One region of the Vibrio sp. R15-SG3-ISO1A genome, then DNA from elsewhere that is predicted to be linked to it. Evidence: predicted binding sites of a transcription regulator. Region 1 holds the regulator's gene; the other holds the start of a gene.
What was found. Region 1 encodes PurR, which represses purine synthesis genes. Its sites were predicted from a motif close to TNANGNAAACGTTTNCNTNA; they were not measured.
Positions count from the first base shown of each region.

Region 2: a site for PurR is predicted at 2,141-2,160, ahead of purM (phosphoribosylformylglycinamidine cyclo-ligase). Genes of this name have one in related genera too.

Region 1 is NZ_JCBDGH010000066.1:42,730-49,236, forward strand. It holds gene torR (two-component system response regulator TorR) at 1-227, opposite strand, end outside; gene torD (molecular chaperone TorD) at 466-1,173, shown strand; gene purR (HTH-type transcriptional repressor PurR) at 1,412-2,416, shown strand; cyclic di-GMP riboswitch class I at 2,592-2,700, shown strand; gene AC6R0L_RS10480 (TfoX/Sxy family DNA transformation protein) at 2,905-3,498, shown strand; gene AC6R0L_RS10485 (TVP38/TMEM64 family protein) at 3,705-4,397, shown strand; gene AC6R0L_RS10490 (putative signal transducing protein) at 4,394-4,705, shown strand; gene AC6R0L_RS10495 (alpha/beta fold hydrolase) at 4,728-5,528, opposite strand; gene glgA (glycogen synthase GlgA) at 5,770-6,507, opposite strand, start outside.
Region 2 is NZ_JCBDGH010000057.1:67,652-74,158, reverse strand. It holds gene smrA (DNA endonuclease SmrA) at 1-168, shown strand, start outside; gene rluF (23S rRNA pseudouridine(2604) synthase RluF) at 291-1,298, shown strand; gene upp (uracil phosphoribosyltransferase) at 1,421-2,047, opposite strand; gene purM (phosphoribosylformylglycinamidine cyclo-ligase) at 2,225-3,265, shown strand; gene purN (phosphoribosylglycinamide formyltransferase) at 3,268-3,909, shown strand; gene AC6R0L_RS08335 (YaeP family protein) at 4,102-4,308, shown strand; gene AC6R0L_RS08330 (DUF4250 domain-containing protein) at 4,308-4,499, shown strand; gene AC6R0L_RS08325 (DUF3622 domain-containing protein) at 4,596-4,811, opposite strand; gene purL (phosphoribosylformylglycinamidine synthase) at 4,985-6,507, opposite strand, start outside.

The sequences.
Region 1 (6,507 bases):
ATACCGATGTCCGATTGACTGCGTAGTTCACGCGTCAGCATCAAGCCATCTTCGCTGGGCAGATTAATATCCAGCATCACCAAATCGACCCGACTGCTGCTGAGTACATCGCGCATCTGCGCGCCATTCTCAGCTTGGCTCACCTGATACCCTTCGGTTTGAAAGTAGCCCGCCAATTTACGGCGAGTCACTTCATCATCTTCAACAACCAAAATGTGGTAGCTCATCGGCTCTACTCACTTATTCACACACTGATTCAATGGCTTTATTCTATTCATAATTAGTCACAACTCCATCTTTGTCCTCTTTGTGAAGCGAAAAGTTGGCGATTCATTGATGCAAAGCAAGCTTTGCCGCCCTGTTCACAAATTGCCATATTTGACCATTTCTTCTCATAATCAGGTTGACCGCTGTTCATTTTTATCCGTTAGACTTAACGGCATCTGATTCAGTTGAGAGCCCATCATGCCAGAGACACCTAACGCCCAGATTTCCGACCCTTTATCTCCCGCCGCGAAAGAGCAGCGCGCCTTTGATGAGCAACGCGCTGAGCTCTACTGGTGGTTTTCGAGCGTGTTTGCCAAAGAGCTCTCAGAGCAAGAGCTGGCCCAATATCATTCGGTGGACACACGTACCTTTCTGACGGGACTTGCACAAACCCCTGAGCTTAACGTCGCCGCAGACAGGCTCATCGATGCATTGAACCGATTGCAAGACAGGCCAGATGCTCAGTTGGAACTATCAGCCGACTATTGCGACCTGTTTTTAAAATCCGACCGAGACAGCGCGCTGCCTTACGCCTCTGTCTACTTAGATGAATCCGGACTGCTCAATGGTGAGCCTGCCAAACAGATGGACGCTTTACTTCAACAACACGGGGTCGCTGTGCATTCAGGGCTCAATGAGCCTTCTGATCATCTCGCCATAGAGCTGGATTTTTTGGGTAACCTGATTGTGCGCGGCGCTCATGCAGCAGAGCAGATGGCAGGCGACACGCATCTCGCCTACCAAGAGCAAGCCGATTTTATTGAGCAGCATCTACTCCCTTGGATTGAGAGGTTTGCCGAGCGCTGCCAGCGCCTCGACACATTCGGCTTCTATGCGGCGCTGTCGTCGCTATTGTGCGCGTTCATTCAATTGGATAAAGCCTACCTGCAAGGCGATAGCGATTAAGCCCATACAAAAGGTGTGGCGAGATCCCAAAGGCGGGTTTTTTATTTGCCCAAATCGACGTTGCGGACTACAATCCGGTCCGCAAACGATAAAACTAATAAATACAAACCGCTTTTTGAGGGCGGTTTTTGTGTTTCTGATACTTTCTGTCTACATACTCTAAACTTTGTATAGACTTTACTTTTATAGACTTAACTTTTCATAGAATAGTAGGCAGTCATCGACAGGACAAAACCATATGGCCACGATTAAAGACGTCGCTCGCTTAGCGGGTGTCTCGACCACCACTGTATCCCATGTGATCAACAAAACACGCTTTGTCGCTGAAGCCACGCAAGAAAAAGTGATGGAAGCGGTTCAAGAGTTGAACTATGCCCCAAGTGCCGTTGCACGCAGCCTGAAATGTAACTCGACACGCACAATAGGCATGCTGGTTACTCAATCGACCAACCTTTTCTTCTCGGAAGTGATCGACGGGGTTGAGAGCTACTGCTACCGTCAAGGCTACACCTTGATCTTGTGTAACACTGGCGGCATCTACGAGAAACAACGTGACTACATTCGCATGCTGGCGGAAAAGCGCGTCGATGGCATCTTAGTGATGTGTTCAGATTTGACCGAAGAGTTGAGCGAAATGCTTGACCGTCATAAAGACATCCCTAAGGTGGTGATGGATTGGGGCCCGGAAAGCTCACAAGCCGATAAAATCATCGACAACTCGGAAGAAGGCGGCTACCTCGCAACAAAATACCTGATTGATCACGGCCACAAGCGCATTGCTTGCTTGAGTGGGCATTTTGAAAAAGCGGCCTGCCAAGAGCGCATCCAAGGCTTTAAGCGCGCAATGAACGAGTCGGGTTTGAGCGTCAACGAAGATTGGATCTTAGAAGGTAACTTTGAGTGCGATACCGCCGTGCTTGCCGCGGACAAAATCGTCGCCATGGACGAAAAGCCAACCGCAGTATTCTGTTTCAACGATACGATGGCGCTCGGTTTGATGAGCCGTTTACAGCAAAAAGGCATTCGTATTCCAGAAGACATGTCGGTCATTGGTTATGACAACATTGAGCTAGCCGAGTACTTTTCACCACCGCTAACGACGGTTCACCAGCCGAAGCGCCGTGTGGGTAAAAACGCATTTGAGATTTTGCTCGAACGTATTAAAGACAAAGAGCATGAAAAACGTATTTTTGAAATGCACCCAGAAATCGTCGAGCGCGATACCGTGGCGACGGTGAAATAGACCAACGAACAAGTTCAGCACATCACATCGACTAGCCTAGCGAGAATACTTCTCATCCGCTGGGCTTTATTCTCTCGTTAACACCCGTCTATTTTATGAACCAAGATCACATTTAACCCATCAAAACGTGATGTTTAGCCCATAAATTATTTATGCTTATTATGTTCGACGAATGCCACGAACAGGGCAAACCATTTCGAAAGGATGGGACGCAAAGCTTCCGGCCTGTTGTAGCCACTCAACGATTTCAACGTTGATGACTGCTTGGTAGCGGGGTTGCCGATGGCAAATGTGCACTTCGTAATTCTTTATCAAAAGCAAAGAATACAATGAGTTAAACGTTGCGCGCGCATTATGCGCTCACACCGTGAGTAGGATTATTCTTTTATGAGCCAGAATGACACCCTACTGACACAAAACCTGCATATTTTTGCTAATCTCTCGGACCTGAATTTGGTGGCGTATTGTAATACACCGAGAATAACAGCATGGATAAACCAATTTTAAAAGACTCAATGCGATTGTTTGAACCATTGGGCAAGATCAAGTCTCGCTCAATGTTTGGTGGATTCGGAATCTTCGCTGATGACACCATGTTTGCCCTCGTGGTAAATGACAAACTTCACATACGCGCCGACGACTCGTTGGCCCAACAGTTTAATGCTCAGGGACTCGAGCCATACGTGTATAAAAAGCGTGGTTTCCCTGTGGTCACCAAATACTACGCCCTCGGTCATGACTGGGATCAGGATGTCACTCAGACTATTGCGATGGCAAACACTGCCCTAGAGGCGGCCAACAAAGACAAGCAGCGTCAAACCAACGCCAAACCAACGCGCCTGAAAGATCTGCCGAACTTGCGTCTAGCGACCGAGCGAATGCTCAAGAAAGCGGGTATCGACAGTGTCTCCCGTTTGGAGCAGACGGGCGCAGTGGAAGCGTATAAAGCGATTCGTTCCACGCACTCTACCGATGTCAGTATCGACCTGCTGTGGGCACTTGAGGGGGCAATTAAAGGCACGCACTGGTCTGTGGTCCCTCAAGCAAGACGCGACGAGCTCCTGAATCAGCTGCAAAGCTAGTCAGCGATAGCGTTCAGTAATTCCAATCCCCGTCTCAAGCCAGCCCAACACCGCTGGCTTGAGACGTTTTTAGCCGATGCTTTTCTAGCGTTTCCATTCCTTCGTCATAGAATTCAACGTATTCTTCCCTTTAGGGCGAAATTTTTTACTGGCTTTTTGGTTCATATCTAACAATGATCAATGATGATGTTTTCAAAGGGATCCATATGAACAAGAAACTGCTTTTAGGTATTGGTTTGCTCGCTCTGATTGTGTTTTTAGGCGCAAACTTTGGTCAATACCTGACACTTGATAACGCCAAAGCGCAGCAGCAAGCGCTGGCTGAAATCATTGACGCCCACTTTGCCCTCGCCGCGCTCAGTTACTTCTTCGCCTATGTCGCTATCACCGCCTTCTCGATCCCTGGAGCGGCCGTCGTCACCTTGCTTGGCGCTGCTCTGTTTGGCTTTTGGACCAGTTTATTGCTCGTCTCTTTTGCCAGTACTATAGGTGCCACCTTGGCGTTTTTAAGTAGCCGCTTTCTACTCAAAGAGTGGGTACAAAGCAAGTTTGGCGATAAGCTCGCGACAATTAATCAAGGGGTCGAGAAAGATGGTGCGTTTTATCTCTTCTCACTGCGCCTTATCCCGGTATTCCCATTCTTTTTGATCAACCTCTTGATGGGTCTTACGCCCATAACCATCGCGCGCTTCTATCTGGTCAGTCAACTGGGTATGTTGCCGGGCACGGCCGTCTACCTCAACGCCGGGACCCAGCTAGCGCAAATCGACAGTTTGTCAGGCATCGTCTCCCCAACAGTACTCGCCTCTTTTGCGTTGCTCGGGGTATTCCCTATCATTGCTAAATGGGTGATGGCCAAACTCAAAGCATCACCGCAATCCAATGGACAAGCGTCTTGAAAATCTTTATTGCTACAACCCCACCACAAGCACACATTGTGTGTGAAATGTTACGCAGCGAAGGAATAGCCTGTGAGGTGAGAGGTGAAGGTTTGTTCGGCTTGCAAGGAGAGATTCCGTTTGGCGAAGAGGCCAGCCCGTACGTTTGGTTAACTCGCCCAGAACAGAAGCAGGCGGCACTCGCGCTGATTGATGACTTCCAACAGGACACCCCCGACAACATGGTTTGGGTTTGCCCGACTTGCCAAGAAGAAAATGACGGCCATTTTCAGTTATGTTGGCAGTGCGAACACACCAAGCCAGTGTGAGTGTGCTTGGAGTCAGCCGAGATTAAGCAGTGAGGTGTTGCTGAATGAAGGCGATGGAGTGATCGTTAAACTCATCCGGGCGCTCAACATTACACACATGGCCACAGTCAGGAATTTCATGCAGCTCACTGAGCGTATGTGCTGAGACCATCTCTTTCACAGGGGTGATGAACATGTAGTCTTTTTCACCCATCAGATAGAGCGTAGGGATAGGTAACTCGCGGTCTTTGAAGTAGCGCATCAGAGGGTTCACCTCTGCGGTCAAAATAAACCAACGCTTGAACTCCTTTTGGCACAACTTCTTCGCTTCGCGGATAAACATATGTCGCGACTCTTTTTGTGCTCTCTGAGGCATCACAATGTAGGCGAACAGGCGATAGAGCCACATGTAGGGCACAATGTGTTTACACAGATTACCCAACTTCACCAGTACTTGAGAGCGTGTGTTTAGCCGTGTGACGGCGCCACCTAACACCATGGTTTTTACGCGCCCAGTCGCTAGCTCCGCTAAGTTACGGACGATGATGGTCCCAAGCGACATGCCGACAAAATGTGCCGACTGAATCTTTAGGTGATCGAGCACTTTTAAGATGTCTAATGTGACCTCTTTAAAGGTGTAGCGATTGGCAATGATCTCCTTAATCAGCTGGTTCGATTTTCCATGGCCGCGCAAATCAATCAGCAGCAAATTAAAATGCTGCTTGTAGGCTTTGATCTGTTTAAACCAAATCGATGAGCTGCCGCCTGCGCCATGCACAAAGACCACCCACTCATCGCTGGTTGGGTGTTTAAAAGTCTTATGGAATAGCAAACTTTGAGTCATAGTCGAAAAATAACCGTTATCGTCACACAAATCAGGGCGCAGGGTAACACAAAAGCGCCCGTGTTTTTGTTTAGCATAAACGAAAACCGCCACTTTAGTGCAATCGGAAATGTTAGAAAAAATGAAAGCGCCGTGAGACTGTGCAAGCACAAAACCCATCAGGCGCTTTCTTTATGCGGACCTATTGTCGTCTTTACGCGAACAGACTAAAAAATAGCGTCCGCGATTCAATGACCTAGTGTTAGGCGCTCAAAGCACTGTGGTAGAGTTCGATGTACTCACCCGCCGCTTTTTCCCAACAGAAGTTTTCTGTCATCGCGTGCAATTGAACCCGTTTTATCTCATTGAGATTTTGCGCGTAGAGCAGCAAAGCACGAAGCATAGTCAACAACAACGCGGTCGGCGTTGGTTCATCAAACACAAACCCAGTAGCGATTGACGGATCATCGTCGTAATGGTGAACCGTATCTTTCAGTCCACCCACACCACGAACGATTGGCAGCGTACCGTAAGCCATGCTGTAGATCTGGTTGAGACCACAAGGCTCAAACTCTGACGGCATCAAGAAGAAATCACTGCCCGCTTCCACCAAGTGAGCAAGCTCTTCATCGTAAGCCTCGATAAACGCAAATTTGTCGCTGTGTGTGGCTGAGAGCGCTTTAAGATGGCTTGCCAACATAGGGTCGCCGGTCCCAACAATCACCAACTGAACATCGTGTTTGAGAAACTCAGACAGAATAGGGATCAGGTAATGTAACCCTTTTTGCTGCGTCAAACGGCAAACCATGCCAAACATCGCGACGTTTTTTTCGCTCAGTTTCGCTTTTGCTTGCAGCGCCGCCTTACACGCTTTCTTACCGCGTACCATACTCTGCTTCGTCGCTCGGTAATTTAACGGTAAGTGGGTGTCTGTTTCTGGGTTCCATGTACTGTAGTCGCAACCATTAAGAATCCCCACCAGATCATGGCTTCGGCTTTG
Region 2 (6,507 bases), on a different contig from region 1:
ATGATGAAAAGTTATCTTGCAAAGTGGCTATCACAAATCAATGACGTCCAATGTGTACACAGTGCACAGCGTTTTCACGGCGGCACGGGTGCGGTCTACGTCATGCTGAGAAAAAGTGCCGACAAGAAACAAGAGACTCGTGAGCGTCATCAAAAACGGCTCGGGTAAAACCATTTCCGATCGTTATGGTTGGTCTAAGATAGACAGAGTGATACACTCCCCGACCCCGATTTCGGATCCATCCACCACCACATCACGGGTTGCCGTTGTGAAACGTAAAGAGAATGCTCATGTCCCAAGATAGCGCGAAACGCCTTAACAAATTCATCAGTGAAACCGGCTTTTGTTCACGTCGAGAAGCAGACCGACTGATAGAGCAAGGTCGAGTCACCATTAATGGCCAAGTGCCGGAAATGGGCACCAAGGTGCTTCCCGGAGACGATGTTCAAGTCGATGGAAAACCTATCAGTGGTGCCACCGATAAACCGATTTATATCGCTTTAAATAAACCGACTGGCATCACCTGTACAACCGAGCGAGATGTACCGGGTAACATTGTTGACTTTATTGGCCACAAAAAGCGTATCTTCCCAATTGGTCGCTTAGATAAGCCGTCGGACGGGTTGATCTTTCTGACCAATGATGGCGATATCGTCAACAAAATTCTTCGTGCGGGTAACCATCACGAAAAAGAGTACGTCGTGCGTGTCGACAAGCCCATCACCGATGACTTTATTCATAGGATGAGCAGCGGCGTCCCGATTTTAGATACCGTCACGCTACCGTGCCGTGTCACCAAGGAAACCAAGTTTTCATTTCGAATCGTGCTGACACAAGGGTTGAACCGTCAAATACGCCGTATGTGTGAAGCGCTGGGATACGAAGTATTCAAGTTGCGCCGAGTTCGCATCATGAACATTACCTTGGATGGCATTCCTAACGGTCAATGGCGCTACTTGTCTGATCAAGAGGTTGAGACGATTCTCGCAATGTGTGAGGGCTCAAGCGGGACTGAAGAAGCCTCAAAGGTTGACAGCAAAGGGCGCAGAATTCGCCGCGCAACCGATGCAAAGCTCTTTGATAGTCGAGAAGAGAATCAAGAATCCAAAGCGCGACGCAATCAAAAGCCGCGAACGTTTAAAGGTCGCAATGCCGATGATCTTCGTCACGCGCCTAATTCGAAAAAGGGCCGAGCCCATCACCACAATCCGAACCAAAAGCCCGCCACCAAACACTCAGGCCCCACGACCAAACCGGCAAAACCACGCACCGGCGGCACGCTAAGTTTGAAGAAGTAACGCAGGCGAAGTATCCGTTCAGCGCTTTGCTGCAATGAAAAAGGAGCATCATTCAATGCTCCTTTTTAGTCTTTACAGGTCAGTCAACACACTAGCGTATAAAGTGACTTAGATATCAACGATTACTTAGTGCCGAAAATCTTGTCACCGGCATCACCAAGACCAGGGACAATGTAACCTTTATCGTTCAGTCTGCTGTCAATAGCAGCGGTGTATAGTTCCACATCTGGGTGCGCTTTTTCTAGAGCTTCGATGCCTTCTGGCGCAGCAACCAACACCAACACTTTGAATGACTGACAACCTTGCTCTTTAAGAAGGTCAATCGTCGCAATCATAGAGCCGCCGGTAGCAAGCATAGGGTCAACAACCAACGCGATACGCTCATCAATGTTTGACGCCAGTTTGTTGAAGTAAGGCACAGGCTCCAACGTCTCTTCGTCACGGTAAATACCCACCACACTGATGCGTGCACTAGGAATGTGCTCAAGCACGCCGTCCATCATACCTAGACCAGCACGAAGAATCGGTACAACGGTGACTTTCTTACCCTTGATTTGATCCACTTCTACCGGACCATTCCAACCGTCAATGGTTACTTTTTCTGTTTCAAAGTCTGCGGTCGCTTCATAGGTCAGCAAGCTGCCGACTTCTGTTGCAAGCTCGCGAAAACGCTTAGTGCTGATATCACCTTCTCGTAGAAGACCAATTTTGTGTTTCACAAGAGGGTGTTTAACTTCAACAACTTTCATTTCCATCTCCGGATCTATGGCAAATTTCAAATAAACTTGTCGATTATAAACGATTTCGTTCACAATTTCTTGTCGTAGCGCAAAAGAAAAAACTTGCGCAAACGTTTGCTATCTAGCTTTGACCACTGGTAGAATAGCGCCGTTTTCACATCCAACTTTCTAACCGAGGACTTCCCCGTGAGTGCTGATAACACTTCTCTTAGCTATAAAGATGCTGGCGTTGACATTGATGCAGGCAACGCACTTGTTGACCGTATTAAAGGTGCGGTAAAACGTACACGTCGCCCTGAAGTAATGGGTGGTATTGGTGGTTTTGGCGCGCTGTGCGAACTGCCAACCAAGTACAAGCATCCAGTTCTCGTCTCAGGGACAGACGGTGTGGGCACTAAGCTGCGCCTTGCTTTGGATATGAAAAAGCATGACACCATCGGTATTGACCTTGTGGCAATGTGTGTCAACGACCTGATTGTTCAAGGTGCAGAGCCGCTGTTCTTCTTGGATTACTACGCAACAGGTAAGTTGGATGTCGATACGGCAGCGGATGTTGTGTCAGGTATTGCAGACGGCTGTGTGCAAGCAGGTTGTGCACTGATCGGTGGTGAAACCGCAGAAATGCCAGGGATGTATGAAGGCGAAGACTATGACGTAGCAGGCTTTTGTGTTGGCGTCGTCGAAAAAGAAGACGTGATTGACGGCACGAAAGTCGCTGCTGGCGACGCGCTGATCGCGGTCGGTTCAAGCGGCCCACACTCAAACGGTTACTCACTCATTCGTAAGATTCTTGAAGTCTCTGGTGCTGACAAAAACGAACAGTTAGCTGACAAAACGATTGGTGAGCACCTACTCGAACCCACCAAAATTTACATCAAATCGGCACTCAAGATGATTGAGCAGCATGACATTCATGCCATCTCGCACATCACTGGTGGCGGTTTCTGGGAAAACATCCCTCGCGTACTGCCTGAAGGCACCAAAGCGGTGATCGATGGTAACAGCTGGGAATGGCCAATTATCTTCAAATGGCTACAAGAGAAAGGCAACGTCACACCCCACGAAATGTACCGCACATTTAACTGTGGTGTTGGTCTGATTGTCGCCCTACCTAAAGCACAAGCGGACGCAGCGGTTGAACTGTTGAAAGCCGAAGGCGAGAACGCTTGGGTAATTGGTGAGATTGCAACAGCGCAAGCAGGCGAAGAACAAGTAGAGATCAACTAAAGATGAAAAGCGTTGTTGTTTTAGTTTCAGGGAATGGTTCTAACTTGCAAGCGATTATTGATGCTTGTGAAACCAACATCGATAATGGCCGAGTAACCGCTGTTTTTTCAAACAAAGCAACCGCTTACGCTTTGGAACGTGCGAAAAAAGCCGGTGCTGGCGCACACTTTCTTGATCCAAGCTCATTCGATACTCGCGACGCCTTTGATCGCGAGTTGATGAAACAGATGGATGAATACAAGCCTGACGTTGTGGTTTTGGCAGGTTACATGCGCATTTTAAGTGGCGAGTTCGTTCGTCACTTTATGGGGCGAATGATCAACATCCACCCATCGCTGTTACCCAAATACCCAGGGCTCAACACTTACCAACGTGCCATTCACGCCGGTGACGAAGAGCATGGTACCAGTGTCCATTTTGTCACTGAGCAACTTGACGGCGGGCCTGTCATTTTACAGGCGAAAGTACCGATCTTTGATGAAGACACCGTCGAAACCCTCACCGAGCGTGTGCAAACGCAAGAGCACAAAATCTACCCTCTGGTCGTAAAGTGGATGGTGGAAGAGCGCCTCGTGATGAAAGATGGCAAAGAAGCCTACCTCGATGGCAAGCTGCTCGGCATGCATGGTTACGCCGAAGAGTAATCAAACCGTTTCAATCCAATTGGCGAGCGTTAATGCTCGCTTTTTTTTTCGCTGCGTTTCTCCCACCTCACCCTGTTGGTGAAAAAATCGACTAAGGCTTCACGAGTTTGCGCTAGCGCAACCGGGCGCTTTGAGTTTCCTCTCGTCCCTGTGTATATTTGAGAGCAGTTATCATTTGTTAAGGATACCAACATGCAAGTTTATCAGTGCTGTGACATGATTCGTGAGCTTTATGCCCAGATCGGTAGTGGCGATCAAGCCTATGTCCCACAAGCCATCACCTGCGCGCTCAAAGCGCTTAATGACATTGCAGCGGATGACGCGCTGCCTAAATCGGTACGAGAAAAAGCGGCCTTCGCAGCGGCCAATCTGCTGATTTCTGATTTTGAGGATGCATGATGAATTTGAGCAATTTTGCCAAGATGGATAGCGTGATGCTGATGAGCATCGTCAACATGAAATTGCGCGATGATTTTGCAGGGGATCTGGACAAGCTTGTAGCGTATTTCGATATTGACCGTGCTGCCCTTGAAGCAAAGCTTGCCAGCGCAGGATTTGAATACTTGCCTGAGGCGGGGCAGTTTCGTTAACGCGACCGCCTCTCTGCGAGCGCGAGATTGTTTTGGCTAGCGCTCAAAACAAACGTGCCTACACTCAGGTAGGCACAATAAGGTCGACAACAGTGATTACTTGGCTTTTTTACGCGCGTTGTGACCGGCTTGCGCTTTGGCGAATACCGCCAATTGCTCTTCACCCCAAGCTTGTGCAGCTTGTTCAGACTCAAACCCTGTTTCACTTTTTGAAACGTGAGTTTTACGTGATGTCACTTGGCGAGTGATTGTCGCACACCACTGTGACTCTTGTTGAGTAACACGCAACGCATATTTTTTGTTGGCATTCATAAATTGTTTCCTCAGACCAAGCGACCCTAATGATTGGGCCCTTCGCAAAAAAGTGCGCTATTAGAGCTTAAAAAAGCATCGCTGGCTAGTAGTTTTTTCGCTAAAAACACTTTTCGCTAAAAATAAAAAAGCGCAGCGAATTCACGCTACGCTTTTGACTAAATTAATCAGGCTTAGCCGATGTTCTTACGTGCGTTTTGGAACATACGCATCCAAGCACCGTTTTCACCCCAACCTTCTGGTGCCCATGAGTTGGCAACCGTGCGGAATACACGCTCAGGGTGTGGCATCATAATGGTCACACGACCATCTTGTGTAGTAAGACCGGTAATCGCATTTGGCGAACCGTTCGGGTTGTTCGGGTATTGCTGTGTTGGGTTACCGTGGTTATCAACGTAACGTACTGCAACCGTACCAGACGCTTCAATCGCCGCTAGGTGGTCCGCATCACGTACTTCAACGCGACCTTCGCCGTGAGAAACCGCGATAGGCATACGAGAGCCTGCCATACCATCAAAGAACACAGAATCCGATTTCTGTACTTCCACTAGGCTAAAGCGAGCTTCAAAACGCTCAGATTCGTTGCGAACAAAACGTGGCCACAAATCAGCGCCAGGGATCAGCTCTTTCAGGTTCGATAGCATCTGACAGCCGTTACACACACCAAGAGAGAAGGTATCGTCACGGTTGAAGAAGCTTTGGAACTGCTCACGCGCTTGTGGGTTGAATAGGATAGACTTCGCCCAACCTTCACCAGCACCTAGTACGTCACCGTAAGAGAAGCCGCCACACGCCACAAGACCTTGGTATTCATCCAACGCTGCCTGACCCGTTAGGATGTCGCTCATGTGGATGTCGGTCGCTTCAAAGCCAGCACGGTCAAATGCCGCTGCCATTTCAACGTGAGAGTTGACGCCCTGCTCACGCAAGATAGCCATTTTCGGCTTCGCACCTTTTGCGATGTAAGGCGCAGCAACATCTTCGTTGACATCAAAGCTTAGATTAACGTTCAGACCTGGATCAGAGTTGTCTTTCTTCGCTTCAAACTCTTGGTCAGCACAGGCAGGGTTGTCACGTAGACCTTGCATCTTATGTGTGGTCTCAGCCCAGATAGTGCGAAGTTCTGTACGAGAGCGCTCAAGGATAACCGTCTCACCCGCGGTGATAACAAAGTTATCTGTTGCTTCCACTGAACCAATAACGTGAGAAGATGCCTCTAGGCCGTTGGCTGCCAATACCGCTTTCACTGTGTCTAGGTCAACGTTCTTCACCTGAACAACCGCGCCTAGCTCTTCGTTAAATAGCGCGGCAAGTGCATCGTCGCCTAGGTTTGCGATGTCCGCTTTCACGCCACAGTGACCCGCAAAGGCCATCTCTGCCAAGGTCACGAACAGACCGCCATCCCCTTTATCGTGGTAAGCCACCAGCTTGTCATCACGAACTAGCGTTTGCATGGCGTCAAAGAAGCCTTTTAGCTGCTCTGCGTTATCCACGTCCGCAGGCTTATCACCCAGTTGTTTGTAAACCTGTGCCAGTGCTGTCGCGCCTAGACGGTTCTTACCGTTACCAAGGTCAACAAGAACCAGTGACGTCTCGCCTTTGTCAGTATGTAGCTGAGGCGTTACTGTCTTACGAACATCTTCAACACGACCAAATGCGGTGATCACCAATGAAAGTGGTGAGGTCACCTCTTTGC